Linked DNA regions of Thiohalobacter thiocyanaticus. The protein of the gene in region 2 binds, or shares a complex with, the protein of the main gene of each other region. Links are inferred from orthologs where the notes say so. Each region holds a gene or a part of one and is shown on either strand. Other genes may lie near its edges. The genes, in order: CFK21_RS13525 and dapF.

Region 1 (6,332 bases), 2.6 Mb from region 2 along the record:
ATAGTTCTGCTCGCCCACCTTGCCCATGAGCTCCAGCTGGGTCTCCAGCCAGTCGATGTGCTCCTCCTCACTTGCGAGGATGGATTCGAACAACTCACGGCTGACATAGTCGCCGCTCTGCTCGCAATAAGCGATGGCCTCGCGCAGCAGCGGCACGGCTTCCTGCTCGAGCTTGAGGTCGCATTCCAGCATCTCACGCGTGTTCTCGCCGATATGCAACTTGCCCAGATCCTGCAGGTTCGGCAGACCGTCCAGGAACAGGATGCGCTTGATCAGCGCATCGGCGTGCTTCATCTCGTCGATGGACTCGCCGTATTCGTGTTCGTTGAGTTGACTCAAGCCCCAGTTCTCATACATGCGCGCATGCAGAAAATACTGATTGATGGCGGTCAGTTCGTTCTTGAGTGCCTTATTGAGATAGCTGATGACCTGATCGTCGCCTTTCATGGGAAATCCTTGTTGGTGTTTGAGTGACGACCAAAGAAATAACCGCAAAGCCCGGGGTATGCAACCCCGGGGACAGGAGGGATGTGGCAGCTGATGGAGGGAGTGCTTAGACCGCGACCTGCGGCTGGGCAGCCGGAGCGGCCTCGACTGCGCTGCGGGCGCAACTGTCGACCAGCTCACGGGCACAGCGGGCGCACTTGCCGCACTGGGTCGCCACGCCCAACTCGCGAGCCAGGCTGCGAACACAGCCGGCACGGCCGGTCTCGACAGCATCGCGGATCTGGCTGGAGGTAATGTTCTTGCACAGGCAGACGTACATGGATCGGGCCCTCACCGGTCGAAATCAGTTCATGGGCTCAATCCTAGTATGAACGATAATGATTCGCAATACCTTTATTGGACTTTTCTTGTTCGCTTCGGCTGCAGAAAAAGTAAAATGTTTTATTTCATGTAGTTATTTATTTGCCAGCACGTACCAGTCCGCCCAGACCCGCCTCTTCCAGGGCATTATTGAGCAGGACGCGTACGGCCACAGCCTTCTCCATCCCCAGGGCGGTCGACACCAGTTCCCGCGCCCGGGCCAGCGAAAAGGCCCGGATCACGGCCTTGACCCGGGCGATCGAGCCCACGCTCATGCTCAGGCTGTCCACGCCCAGGCCCACCAGCACCAGGGCGGCGGCCGGATCGCCGGCCATCTCGCCGCACACGCTGACCTCGCGCTCGCTGGCATGGGCCTCGTCGACGATCTGGGCCAGCGCCTGCAGGACGGCCGGGTGCAGACTGTTGTAGAGCTCGGCCACCTTGGCGTTGTTGCGATCCACCGCCAACAGATACTGGGTCAGGTCGTTGGTGCCGACGGAGAAGAAATCCACCCTTTTGGCCAGCTGCGGGATCTGGTAGATGACCGAGGGGACCTCGACCATCACCCCGATCAGCGGCAACTCGACCGCCACGCCCTCCTCGGCCAGCTCCCGGTGGGCGCGCCGGATCAGTTCCAGGGTCTCGTCGACCTCGCCCACGTCACTGATCATGGGCAGCATCAGGCGCAGATTGTTCAGGCCCTGACTGGCCCGGAGCACGGCCCGCAGCTGGGTGAGAAAGATCTCCGGGTGATCCAGCATCAGGCGGATGCCGCGCCAGCCCAGGAAGGGATTGTCCTCGTGGATGGGAAAATAGGGCAGCGCCTTGTCGCCGCCGATATCCAGGGTGCGCAGGGTCACCGGCCGCGGCGCGAAGCCCTCCAGCACCTGGCGGTAGATCTGCACCTGTTCCTCCTCGCCGGGGAAGCCGTCGCGGATCAGGAAGGGGATCTCGGTGCGGTACAGGCCCACGCCGTCGGCACCGCTGCGCAGCGAGGGCGAAATGTCCGACAGCAGGCCGGTGTTCACGTACAGCGGCACATGCACGTCGTCGGGGGTGAGCGCCGGCAGCGCGGCCAGTTCCTCCAGCCCGGCGGCCAGTTCGGCCTCCTCACCGACCAGCCGTTCGAATTCCTCCAGCATGTGGCCCGTCGGCCTGACATAGACCTGGCCGCGATAGCCGTCGATGACCAGATTCTGCTCGTCCAGCCGGTTGACCGGCAGGTCCTCCACGCCCATTACTGCGGGAATGCCGAGGGCATGCGCCAGAATGGCCACATGCGAGGAACTCGAGCCCTTCGCCGAGACGATGCCGGCCAGGTGCTGCGTCGGCACCTCGGCGAGATGCGAGGCGGTGACCTCCTCGCCGACCAGGATGGTCGGCTCGGCCACCTCCCGCACCTGAGGCTGGTCCGACTGCAGCCGCATCAGGATGCGCCGGCCCAGGTCGCGCACGTCCTCGGCACGCTCGCGCAGGTAGGCATCCTCCATGGCATCGAAGATCCTCACATGGTCGCGGATGGTCTCGCGCAGCGCCCCCGGCGCCCAGTTGCCCTCGCCGATGCGGCGCAGGGTGGGCTCGACCAGGGTGTCGCTGGAGAGCATCAGCAGCAGGGCATCGAACAGCGCCAGGTCCTCGGCCGGCAGCGAACCGCTCATGCGCCGGGACAGGGCGCGGATATCATCCTCGACCTCGGCGAGCGCCTGCCGGAAGCGCGCCCGCTCGGCCTCGACCTTTCCGGGCGGCAGGGCATGATCGGGAATGGCATCGAGATTGGCCGGCGGATAGACCACCAGCGCCTGACCCAGCGCCAGGCCCGGTGCGCCCGACAGCCCCTTCAGGGTGAAGGCGGTACCGCCGACCTCCTGCAGCAGCCGCGACACCCCGCCCGAGGCATCGGCGTGCGAGATGGCGCCGGCCAGCTGGGCCGCCAGGGTGACCAGGAAGGTCTCTTCGGTTTCGGCGAAACGGCGCACCGCGCGCTGGCGCACCACCAGCACGCCCAGCACCCGGCGATGCTGAATGATGGGCACGCCGAGAAAGCCGTGGAAGGGCTCCTCATCGGTTTCGGTGATATAGCGATAGCGCGGATGCGCGGGTCCGTCCTCGAGATTGACCGGCTCGGCGCGTTCCACCACCAGCCCCACCAGGCCCTCGCCGTCATCGAGCCGGACCATGCCGACCGCGGCCGGATTCAGGCCGTCGGTGGCCATCAGCACCAGCTGGCCGTCGGCATCGCGGAAGTACACCGAGGCCACATCGGCCCCGATGGTCTGCTTGACCCGCTGGACGATGATATTGAGCGCGGTGTTCAGGTCCGGCGCCGCATTCACCGCCTGGATGATCCGGCGCAGGCTGTCGAACATATCGGCTGGGGGCATGCCTCAGGCCTTTATCAGAATAGTGAGGGGATTATGTCCCAGATCCGGGGCGCGGCGCTAACGTCCACGGGGCAGGTGGGGATTGGGGCGGGTCAGCGTCGGGCGCGGGTCGCGAAGCGATGGCGGTTGCGCGGCAGCGGCGGCGCACCGCCGGGAAACAGCAGCGGCGCCAGTTCGCGCAGGGCACGCTTGTATACACCGCGCTTGAACGGCACCACCTCGTGCAGAGGCCGCCAGTAATCGACCCAGCGCCAGTCGTCGAACTCGGGATGATCGGTGGCGTTGAGCCGCACATCCGCCTCTTCGCCCAACAGCCGGAGCAGGAACCAGACCTGCTTCTGGCCGATGCACAGGGGCCGCGAATGACGGCGGATGTAGCGGTCGGGCAGACGGTAACGCAGCCAGCCGCGGGTCGCGCCGATGATCTCGACATGCAGGGGTGAGAGTCCGACCTCCTCATGCAACTCGCGAAAGAGCGCCTCCTCGGGGGTCTCGTCGGTGCGGATACCGCCCTGGGGGAATTGCCAGGCATTCTGACCCAGACGGCGCGCCCACAGCAGTTCCCCCTCCTGATTACTCAGGATGATGCCGACATTGGGACGATATCCATCCGGATCAATCACTTGCACACCCTTCAGGCAGGATTTCCGACATTTCTATTTTCACATAAAGCCCGGTCGGGCGGCAAATCGTACCCCGCCATGCATACGATCGCCGCTAAGCACTTGAATTTGAATGTGACCTACCCCTCGCCGCCGCAGCCGGAAGCGCCTGTGGCGGGCGGCACGGATGCGACGCGACGGAGGCTTCCAGTAGAATGCCCGCTGGCAAGGCAAGCGCATACATCTTCGACCCACACCAAGGAGAGCCGCCGGTGGCACTGGCCCTGTTCGATCTCGACAACACCCTGCTGGGCGGGGACAGCGACTATCTGTGGGGCCGGTTCCTGGTCGAGAACGGCATCGTCGACGCCGATCTCTACGAACAGGAAAACCACCGCTTCTACCAGCAGTATCAGGCGGGCACGCTGGACATCCAGGCCTTTCTCGCCTTCTCCCTGCGCCCGCTGGCCGAGCATCCGCCGGCGCAGCTGCATCGCTGGCGCGAGGCCTTCGTAAGGGAACTGATCGAACCCATCATGCTGCCGGCCGCCCGCGATCTGCTGGAACGCCACCGCAGCGCGGGTGACACCCTGGTCATCATCACCGCCACCAACCGCTTCATCACCGCGCCCATTGCCGAGCGCTTCGGGGTCGAGCACCTGCTGGCCACCGAGGTGGAACAGCACGACGGGGTCTACACCGGCCGCAGCTTCGACATCCCCTGTTTCCAGGCCGGCAAGGTCAAGCGGCTGGAGCAGTGGCTGCAGGCGAACGGCGCGGACCTGGACCGCAGCTGGTTCTACAGCGATTCGCACAATGACCTGCCGCTGCTGGAGCGGGTCACCCACCCGGTGGCGGTCGATCCCGACGATACCCTGCGCCATACCGCACTGGCCCGGGGCTGGCCGGTGATCAGTCTGCGGGAATGAGTGTGCCGTCGCGCCCGCTGTCGCTCCTGCTGCTGCTCGCGCTGCTCAGCGGACTGACTCTGCTGCTGGCCGCCGGCCTGGGCAGTGTGGAGTTGGGGCCGGCGGCCATCCTCCAGGCCCTGCTGGATCGCGGCCCCGACTGGCCCCGGACCCTGGTCTGGGAACTGCGCCTGCCGCGCGCCCTGCTGGCCTTCCAGGTCGGCGGTCTGCTGGCCCTGGCCGGGGTGCTGATGCAGGTGCTGCTGCGCAATCCGCTGGCCGACCCCTATGTACTGGGCACCTCCGGCGGCGCGGCGGTGGGTGCGCTCGGCGCCCTGCTGCTGGGCCTGTCCGGCCTGGCGGTACAGACCCTGGCCTTTGCCGGCGCCCTGCTCTCCACCCTCGTGGTATTCCAACTCGGCGGCGGCCTGCAGCGCTGGCACAGCCACCGGCTGCTGCTGACCGGCATCGTGGTCGCCGCCGGCTGGGGCGCGATCATCACCTTCCTGCTCACCATCGCCCCGGCCGAACGGGTGCACGGCCTGCTGTTCTGGCTCATGGGGGATCTGAACACCGCCGCCCCGATCCGCCTGGGCGGTCTGTGGCTGCTGCTGTTGCTCGTGGTTGCCGTCGGGCTGGGCCGCACCCTCAACCTGCTGTTGCTGGGCCAGAGTACGGCGGCCACGCTGGGTGCGGCCGTCGGCCACACCCTGGTGCTGCTGTATGTGCTGGCGGCCCTGGCCACCGCCCTGGCCGTGAGTCAGGCGGGCAGCATCGGCTTCGTCGGGCTGGTGATCCCGCACCTGATCCGGCTGCTGGGCATCCGCGACCATCGCTTCCTCATTCCCGCCGCGGCGCTGGCCGGCGGCAGTCTGCTGGTGCTGGCCGACACCCTCGGCCGTACCCTGCTCGCGCCCCAGCAGCTGCCGGTGGGCGTGGTCACCGCCTTTCTCGGCGTGCCGCTGTTCCTGTACCTGCTCACCCGCCAGGCGCGGGCCACGGAGCCGGCATGAGCCTGCTGCGCGCCGAACAGCTCGGCATCAATATCGGTCCGCGGCGCCTGGTCGCGGGCCTGGACCTGGCGGTGGAACCGGGTCAGTGCTGGGCCATCCTCGGCCCCAACGGCTCGGGCAAGACCACCCTGCTGCACTGCCTGGCGCGACTGCGCCAGCCGGAGACCGGCCGCATCCTCATCGACGAACAGCCGCTCGAATCCTTTGCGCGCAAGCCCCTGGCCCGGCGCCTGGGCCTGATGCCGCAGGACAATCACGACCCCTTTCCCCTGCAGCTGCGCGAGGCCGCCCTGCTGGGACGCTATCCGCATCTGGGCGGCTGGCAGTGGGAGGGGCGCGAGGAAGTGGCGCGGGTCGATCAGATCCTGGGGGAGCTCGAGTTGCTGGCGCTGGCCGAACGCAACATCCAGACCCTGTCCGGCGGCGAGCGCCGGCGCCTGGCCTTCGCCACCCTGCTGGTGCAGGACCCGGCCCTGCTGCTGCTGGACGAGCCGACCAACCACCTCGACCTGCGCCGCCAGCTCGATGTACTGCAGCGCGTGCGCCGGAGCCTGGACCACAGCGACAAGGCCGCCCTACTGGTGCTGCACGATGTGAATCTGGCCGCCCGTTTCTGCAATC
Region 2 (6,199 bases):
GGTATCCACTGCTTCAATGTGGAATCGCTGAGCGAGCTCGAGCGCCTGGCCGAGGTGGCCGCCGATGTGGATATCCCGGCGCCGGTCTCGCTGCGGGTCAACCCGGACGTGGACGCCGGCACCCACCCCTACATCTCCACCGGGCTGAAGGAGAACAAGTTCGGCATCGACATCGGCGAGGCCGAGGCCATCTATCGCGACATCGCCGGACACCGGCATCTGCGCGTGATCGGCATCGACTGCCACATCGGTTCCCAACTCACCCGCACCGAGCCCTTCATCGATGCCCTGCGCCGGGTGCTGGCGCTGGTCGACCGGCTGGCGGCGGACGGCATCGTACTCGAGCACCTGGACCTCGGCGGCGGCCTGGGCATCCGCTACCGCGACGAGACCCCGCCGGAGCCGGCCGAGTATGTCGCGCCGCTGCTGGCCGAACTGGGCGACCGCGCGCTGGAGATCCTGATCGAGCCGGGGCGGGCCATCGCGGGCAACGCCGGCATCCTGGTCACCCGGGTCGAGTACCTCAAGCGGACCGAGGCGCACAACTTCGCCATTGTCGATGCCGGCATGAACGATCTGATCCGGCCTTCGCTCTACAGCGCCTGGCAGGAGATCATCCCGGTCCGGCCGCGCCAGGACACCGAATCCCGCTGCTACGACATCGTCGGGCCGGTGTGCGAGACCGGCGACTTCCTGGGCAAGGCGCGTGAACTGGCGCTGACGGCAGGCGACCTGCTGGCGGTGCGCTCGGCCGGGGCCTACGGCTTCACCATGAGCTCCAACTACAACTCGCGACCGCGGCCGCCCGAGATCATGGTCGACGGCGACCGGATCCACCTCATCCGCCCGCGCGAGGCCATCGAGGATCTGTACCGGGGCGAGACACTGCTGCCGGAGGATTGACCTCGCCGCTTCAGTATGGATAAGTGGTAACAACGTCGCGCTGGCGGACAACTCCCGGGACTGCCCGGCCCCTTCACATTCTTCTGTCTGGGGTCATTCGTGCAGCCCGCGGGGTGCCCGCATGAACAAATCAGAAGCAGTGAATGAATAACCCGACACGTCCCAGCCCGGGCACTGCCCAGGCGCTGAATGTCGACCGCAACCGGCAGGCCTTCATCATCGCCCTGTTCTCCACCGTGGGCTCGGCCTACCTGTTCATGTTCGGCTTCAGCGCCCTGACCCGCGGCGATTATATCCTCGGCGGGCTGCTGGTCTGCTCGGCCCTGGCCGGCATCAGCAACTACCTGCTGTTCCGGCAGCTGCACAACTACCGCAGCGCGGCCGGGGTGGTGATTACCATCATGGCCGTCACCTGCCTGTACCTGCTGGTCACCGGCGGCGTGAACGGCACCGGGCCGCTGTGGAGCTATATCGCCATTCCCCTGATCCTGTTCATGTACGGCCCGCGCCTGGGCGGGAGCCTGCTCGGCGCCTATTTCCTGGTCATGGCAACGCTGCTGCTGATCCCGGCCAATCCGCTGCTGCAGACTGAATATGCGTCGGATTTCACCACCCGCTTCCTCGCCTCCTTCCTGGCGGTGAGCATCATGTCCTACGTGCATGAGTATTCCCGCTTCAAGGCCAATCTCGCCATGCAGTCGCTGCGCCAGGCAATGGAACGGGAGGCCCGCACCGATACCCTGACCGGCCTGCCCAACCGCCGCGCCATGTACGAACAGCTGCAGCAGGAACTGGCCCGCGCCCGCCGCATGCGTCACCCCTGGTGCCTGCTGCTGTGTGACCTGGATGATTTCAAGCAGATCAACGACAGCCACGGCCACCAGGTCGGCGATGCGGTACTCAAGGAGACCGGCCGCATCCTCAGACACTGCCTGCGCGCCAGCGACTTCTCCGCCCGCTGGGGAGGCGAGGAATTCCTGGTGCTGCTGCCCGAGACCGACCTGCACGAGGCCGAGGCGGTCGCCGAAAAAATCCGCGAGCAGATCAGCCATATCCGCATCGACGGCGTGGAGCGCAGCTTCACCATCAGCATCGGGGTGTATCAGGCCGACAGCCGCGGCGGTCTCGACGACCAGCTGCGCCAGGCCGACCGCCGGTTGTATGCAGCCAAGCGCAGCGGCAAGAACCGGGTGGTCAGCACCGAACCGGCATGAGGCCAATGCGGATCGCCGCGCAAGCACAGGGAAACAAAAAACAATACAATGTCTTGTGGGCGCTGCATTATGGCCCTTGGATGCACAGCCGACTATTAGCCCGTCATCCCGGCGCAGGCCGGGATGACGGCAGATTTGTGAGTTATTGCGCAACTCCGGACGATTGACTGCATGAACCTGCGTTTCACCAAGATGCACGGCCTGGGCAACGACTTCGTCGTCATCGATGCGGTCAACCAGCGCGTGGCCCTGAATCCCGACCAGGTGCGCCACCTGGCCGACCGCCATCGCGGCATCGGCTGCGACCAGCTGCTGCTGGTCGAACCCGCGACCGACCCTGCGGCCGACTTCCGCTACCGCATCTACAATGCCGATGGCGGCGAGGTCGAGCAGTGCGGCAATGGCGCGCGCTGCTTCATGCGCTTCGTGCATGACCAGGGCCTGACTGCCAAACGCGCGCTGACCGTGCAGACCCTGGCGGGACCGATCGCACTGCGCCTGGAGGACGACGGCCAGGTCACGGTGGACATGGGTCCGCCGCGGCTGGAGCCGGCCGCCATTCCCTTTCAGGCGCCGGCGCGCGCGCCTGTGTACAGCCTCGAGGTCGAGGGGCAGGAATACACGATCGGCGCCCTGTCCATGGGCAACCCGCACGCCGTGCTCACGGTCGAGGACATCGACCGGGCGCCGGTGGCAACCCTGGGGCCGCGCATCGAGCATCACCCGCGATTTCCCAACCGGGTCAATGTGGGCTTCATGCAGATTGACGCACCGGACCATATTCACCTGCGGGTATTCGAACGCGGTGTGGGCGAGACCCGCGCCTGCGGCACCGGCGCCTGTGCCGCCGCAGTGGCCGGAAGGCTGCAGGGCCGGCTCGACGCGCGTGTGCGCGTCAGCCTGCCCGGCGGCGATCTTGTGATAAGCTGGTCGGGCGAGGATGCATCCGTTTTCATGACCGGACCGGCGGTCAGCGTGTTTGAGGGGACACTCCAGCTATGAACACACAGAACAATCTGGACACCCGCAGCGAGGCAGCCAGCGAGATCGACGCCGGGCAGGTCGCCGATTATCTGCGCCGGCACCCGGACTTCTTCGAGCAGCAGCCGCAGCTGCTGACCCAACTCGAACTCTCACATCCAAGCGGGGCGGCCGTGTCCCTGATCGAGCGCCAGGTGGAGAGCCTGCGGGAGCAGAACCGCCAGTACAAGCATAAGCTGATGGAACTGGTGCAGATCGGCCGCGACAACGACGCCCTGCACCAGAACCTGCACCGGCTGACGGTCGCCCTGATGCAGGCCCACGGCCTGGAGGCCGCACTGCAGACCCTGTTCGATCACCTCTATGGCGAATTCAACGCCGATGCCGTGGCCCTGGCGATTCAGGGGCTGCCGCGCGCGGTCGCCAGCGAACAGGTACGCCTGATCCATGCCGGCGAGCCCGCGCTGTGCCAGTTCGAACGCGTCCTGCAGCAGGGCCAGTGCCTGTGCGGCCACCTGCGTCCGGAACAACTCGATTACCTGTTCGGCGACCGCGTCACCCGGGTGCAGTCGGCCGCGCTGCTGCCGCTCGGCGGCACCCCCGCCGTCGGCATGCTTGCGATCGGCAACGAGGACGCGAACTATTACCACCCGGGCATGGACACCCATTTCCTGCGCAACCTGAGCGACCTGATCGGCTGCGCCCTTGCCCCCTACCTCGAGGCCCCGGAACCGGCGTGAGCGCCGAACCGGCATGGGCGGACGTCGAGGCCTACCTGCAGCACCTGGCCCATGAACGCCGCCTCTCTGGGCACACCCTCAGCAACTACCGACGCGACCTCCGTGCCCTGGTCGATTATCTCCGGGAACAGGATGGCCTCGACTGGGACCGGCTCAGCGCCCATGAACTGCGCGCCTTCGCCGCGCGCGAGCATCGCCGCGGCCTGGGCGGGCGCAGCATCCAGCGTCGCCTGTCCGCCGCCCGCGGCCTGTTCGAGTTCCTGATCCGCCAGGGCCGGCTCACGCACAACCCGGCCCGGGACATCCGCGCCCCCAGGAGCCCGCGCCGGCTGCCGGCCGTGCTGGACGTGGACCGCATGAGCCAGCTGCTGCAGCCCGCCGGCGAGGATCCGCTGGAGCGCCGCGACCAGGCCATGCTGGAACTGATCTACTCCTCCGGCCTGCGCCTGGCCGAGCTGGTCGGACTGGACTGCAACGATCTCGATCTGCGCGATGCCCTGGTCAGCGTCACCGGCAAGGGCAATCGCAGCCGGGTGCTGCCGGTCGGACGCCAGGCCCGTACGGCACTGGCGCGCTGGCTGGAGGTCCGCACCGAACTGGCCGCGCCGGACGAACCGGCCCTGTTCGTCAGCCGCCGCGGCAGCCGGCTCACGCCGCGCAGCGTCCAGCAGCGGCTGGACCGCCGCGCCCGCGCCCGCGGCCTGCCGGGGCGCGTGCATCCGCACATGCTGCGCCATGCCTTCGCCAGCCACCTGCTCGAATCCAGCGGCGACCTGCGCGCGGTGCAGGAACTGCTTGGGCATGCCGACATCAGCACCACCCAGATCTATACCCATCTGGACTTCCAGCACCTGGCCGAGGTCTACGACCAGGCCCATCCGCGGGCGCGCAAGCGGAAAGGAGTAAGGAGCGAGGAGTAACGTAGGATGGGTGGAACGCAGCGCAACCCATCATTCCCTGTGCCAGGCGATGGGTTACGGCGCGTGGCGCCTCCACCCATCCTACGCTCTTACAACTGGGGCGGGTTCCGACCGAATTGATTTGCCCGCCGCGAAGCGGCCGGGCAATTCAACCCCACATCCTCTGCGCCTCCGAGCCTCTGCGTTCCCGGCTCCCGGCCTGACCCGGAGCCACCCTTTCAGGTACAATCCCCAGTCCCTCGCAACAGGAGAGCGCGTCAGTGGAACAATTCGACGGCACCACGATCCTGTCGGTGCGCCGCGGCAACCAGGTGGTAATCGGCGGCGACGGCCAGGTCACGCTCGGCAACACCGTGCTCAAGGGCAATGCGCGCAAGGTGCGCACCCTGTATCAGGGCAAGGTGATCGCCGGCTTCGCCGGCGGCACCGCTGACGCCTTTACCCTGTTCGAGCGCTTCGAGGCCAAGCTGGAGAAGCACCGCGGCAATCTCACCCGCGCCGCCGTCGAGCTGGCCAAGGACTGGCGCACCGACCGCGCCCTGCGCCGGCTGGAGGCGCTGCTGGCGGTGGCGGACAGGACCGCCTCGCTGATCATCACTGGCAACGGCGACGTGGTCGAACCCGAGGAAGGCCTGATCGCCATCGGCTCCGGCGGCCCCTTCGCCCAGGCCGCGGCCCGCGCCCTGCTGGAGAACACCGAACTGGAGGCGCGTGAGATCGTCGAACGCGGCCTGCACATCGCCGCCGACATCTGCATCTACACCAACCGCAACCTCACCATCGAAACCCTGACGGACGAAGGCTGACCCATGTCGGAAATGACGCCGCGCGAAATCGTCCAGGAACTGGACAAGCATATCATCGGTCAGCAGTCGGCCAAGCGCGCCGTGGCCATCGCCCTGCGCAACCGCTGGCGCCGCATGCAGGTCGACGAGACCCTGCGCAACGAGATCACGCCCAAGAACATCCTGATGATCGGCCCCACCGGCGTGGGCAAGACCGAGATCGCGCGCCGACTGGCGCGGCTGGCCAATGCGCCCTTCATCAAGATCGAGGCCACCAAGTTCACCGAGGTCGGCTATGTCGGACGCGATGTCGAATCCATCATCCGCGACCTGGTCGACATCGCCATCAAGATGACCCGTGAGCAGGAGATGAAAAAGGTCGGCCACCGCGCCGAGGACGCCGCCGAGGAGCGCATCCTGGACGCCCTGCTGCCGTCGCCGCGGCCGACCGGCGGCGGCTTCTTCGCCCAGCCGCAGGAGGAACCGCAGAAACCGGCGGACTCCGACACGCGGCAGAAGCTGCGCAAGAAGCTACGCGAGGGCGAGCTGGACGAGCGCGAGATCGAGATCGAGGTGAGCGCCACACCCATGGGGGTGGAGATCATGGCCCCGCCCGGCATGGAGGAGATGACCAGCCAGCTGCAGAGCATGTTCCA

Evidence for each region.
Region 1: the proteins of dapF (region 2) and CFK21_RS13525 are in contact, whole or in part, in a solved structure (PDB 5YGU), measured with the Escherichia coli proteins. The link is inferred for Thiohalobacter thiocyanaticus from one-to-one orthologs.

The regions. Positions count from the first base shown.
Region 1 is NZ_AP018052.1:2,915,336-2,921,667, forward strand. Bases 2,047-4,975 are described here. They hold CFK21_RS13525 (RNA pyrophosphohydrolase), read right to left. Parts: upstream 3,812-4,975; coding sequence 3,281-3,811; downstream 2,047-3,280. Other genes in these bases: ptsP (phosphoenolpyruvate--protein phosphotransferase), read right to left, coding at 2,047-3,173; CFK21_RS13530 (HAD family hydrolase), read left to right, coding at 4,063-4,719; CFK21_RS13535 (FecCD family ABC transporter permease), read left to right, coding at 4,716-4,975. Outside these bases: bfr (bacterioferritin), read right to left, coding at 1-447; CFK21_RS13515 ((2Fe-2S)-binding protein), read right to left, coding at 554-766; more of ptsP, read right to left, coding at 906-2,046; more of CFK21_RS13535, read left to right, coding at 4,976-5,711; CFK21_RS13540 (ABC transporter ATP-binding protein), read left to right, coding at 5,708-6,332. UniProt on the Escherichia coli protein: Master regulator of 5'-end-dependent mRNA decay.
Region 2 is NZ_AP018052.1:312,316-318,514, reverse strand. What follows is about bases 1,408-4,203. They hold dapF (diaminopimelate epimerase), read left to right. Parts: upstream 1,408-2,288; coding sequence 2,289-3,119; downstream 3,120-4,203. Other genes in these bases: xerC (tyrosine recombinase XerC), read left to right, coding at 3,835-4,203; CFK21_RS01475 (DUF484 family protein), read left to right, coding at 3,116-3,838; CFK21_RS01485 (GGDEF domain-containing protein), read left to right, coding at 1,408-2,117. Also shown: lysA (diaminopimelate decarboxylase), read left to right, coding at 1-903; more of CFK21_RS01485, read left to right, coding at 1,047-1,407; more of xerC, read left to right, coding at 4,204-4,758; ATP-dependent protease subunit HslV, read left to right, coding at 5,019-5,564; ATP-dependent protease ATPase subunit HslU, read left to right, coding at 5,568-6,199. UniProt on the Escherichia coli protein: Involved in the succinylase branch of the L-lysine biosynthesis and in the biosynthesis of the pentapeptide incorporated in the peptidoglycan moiety. Catalyzes the stereoinversion of LL-2,6-diaminopimelate (L,L-DAP) to meso-diaminopimelate (meso-DAP).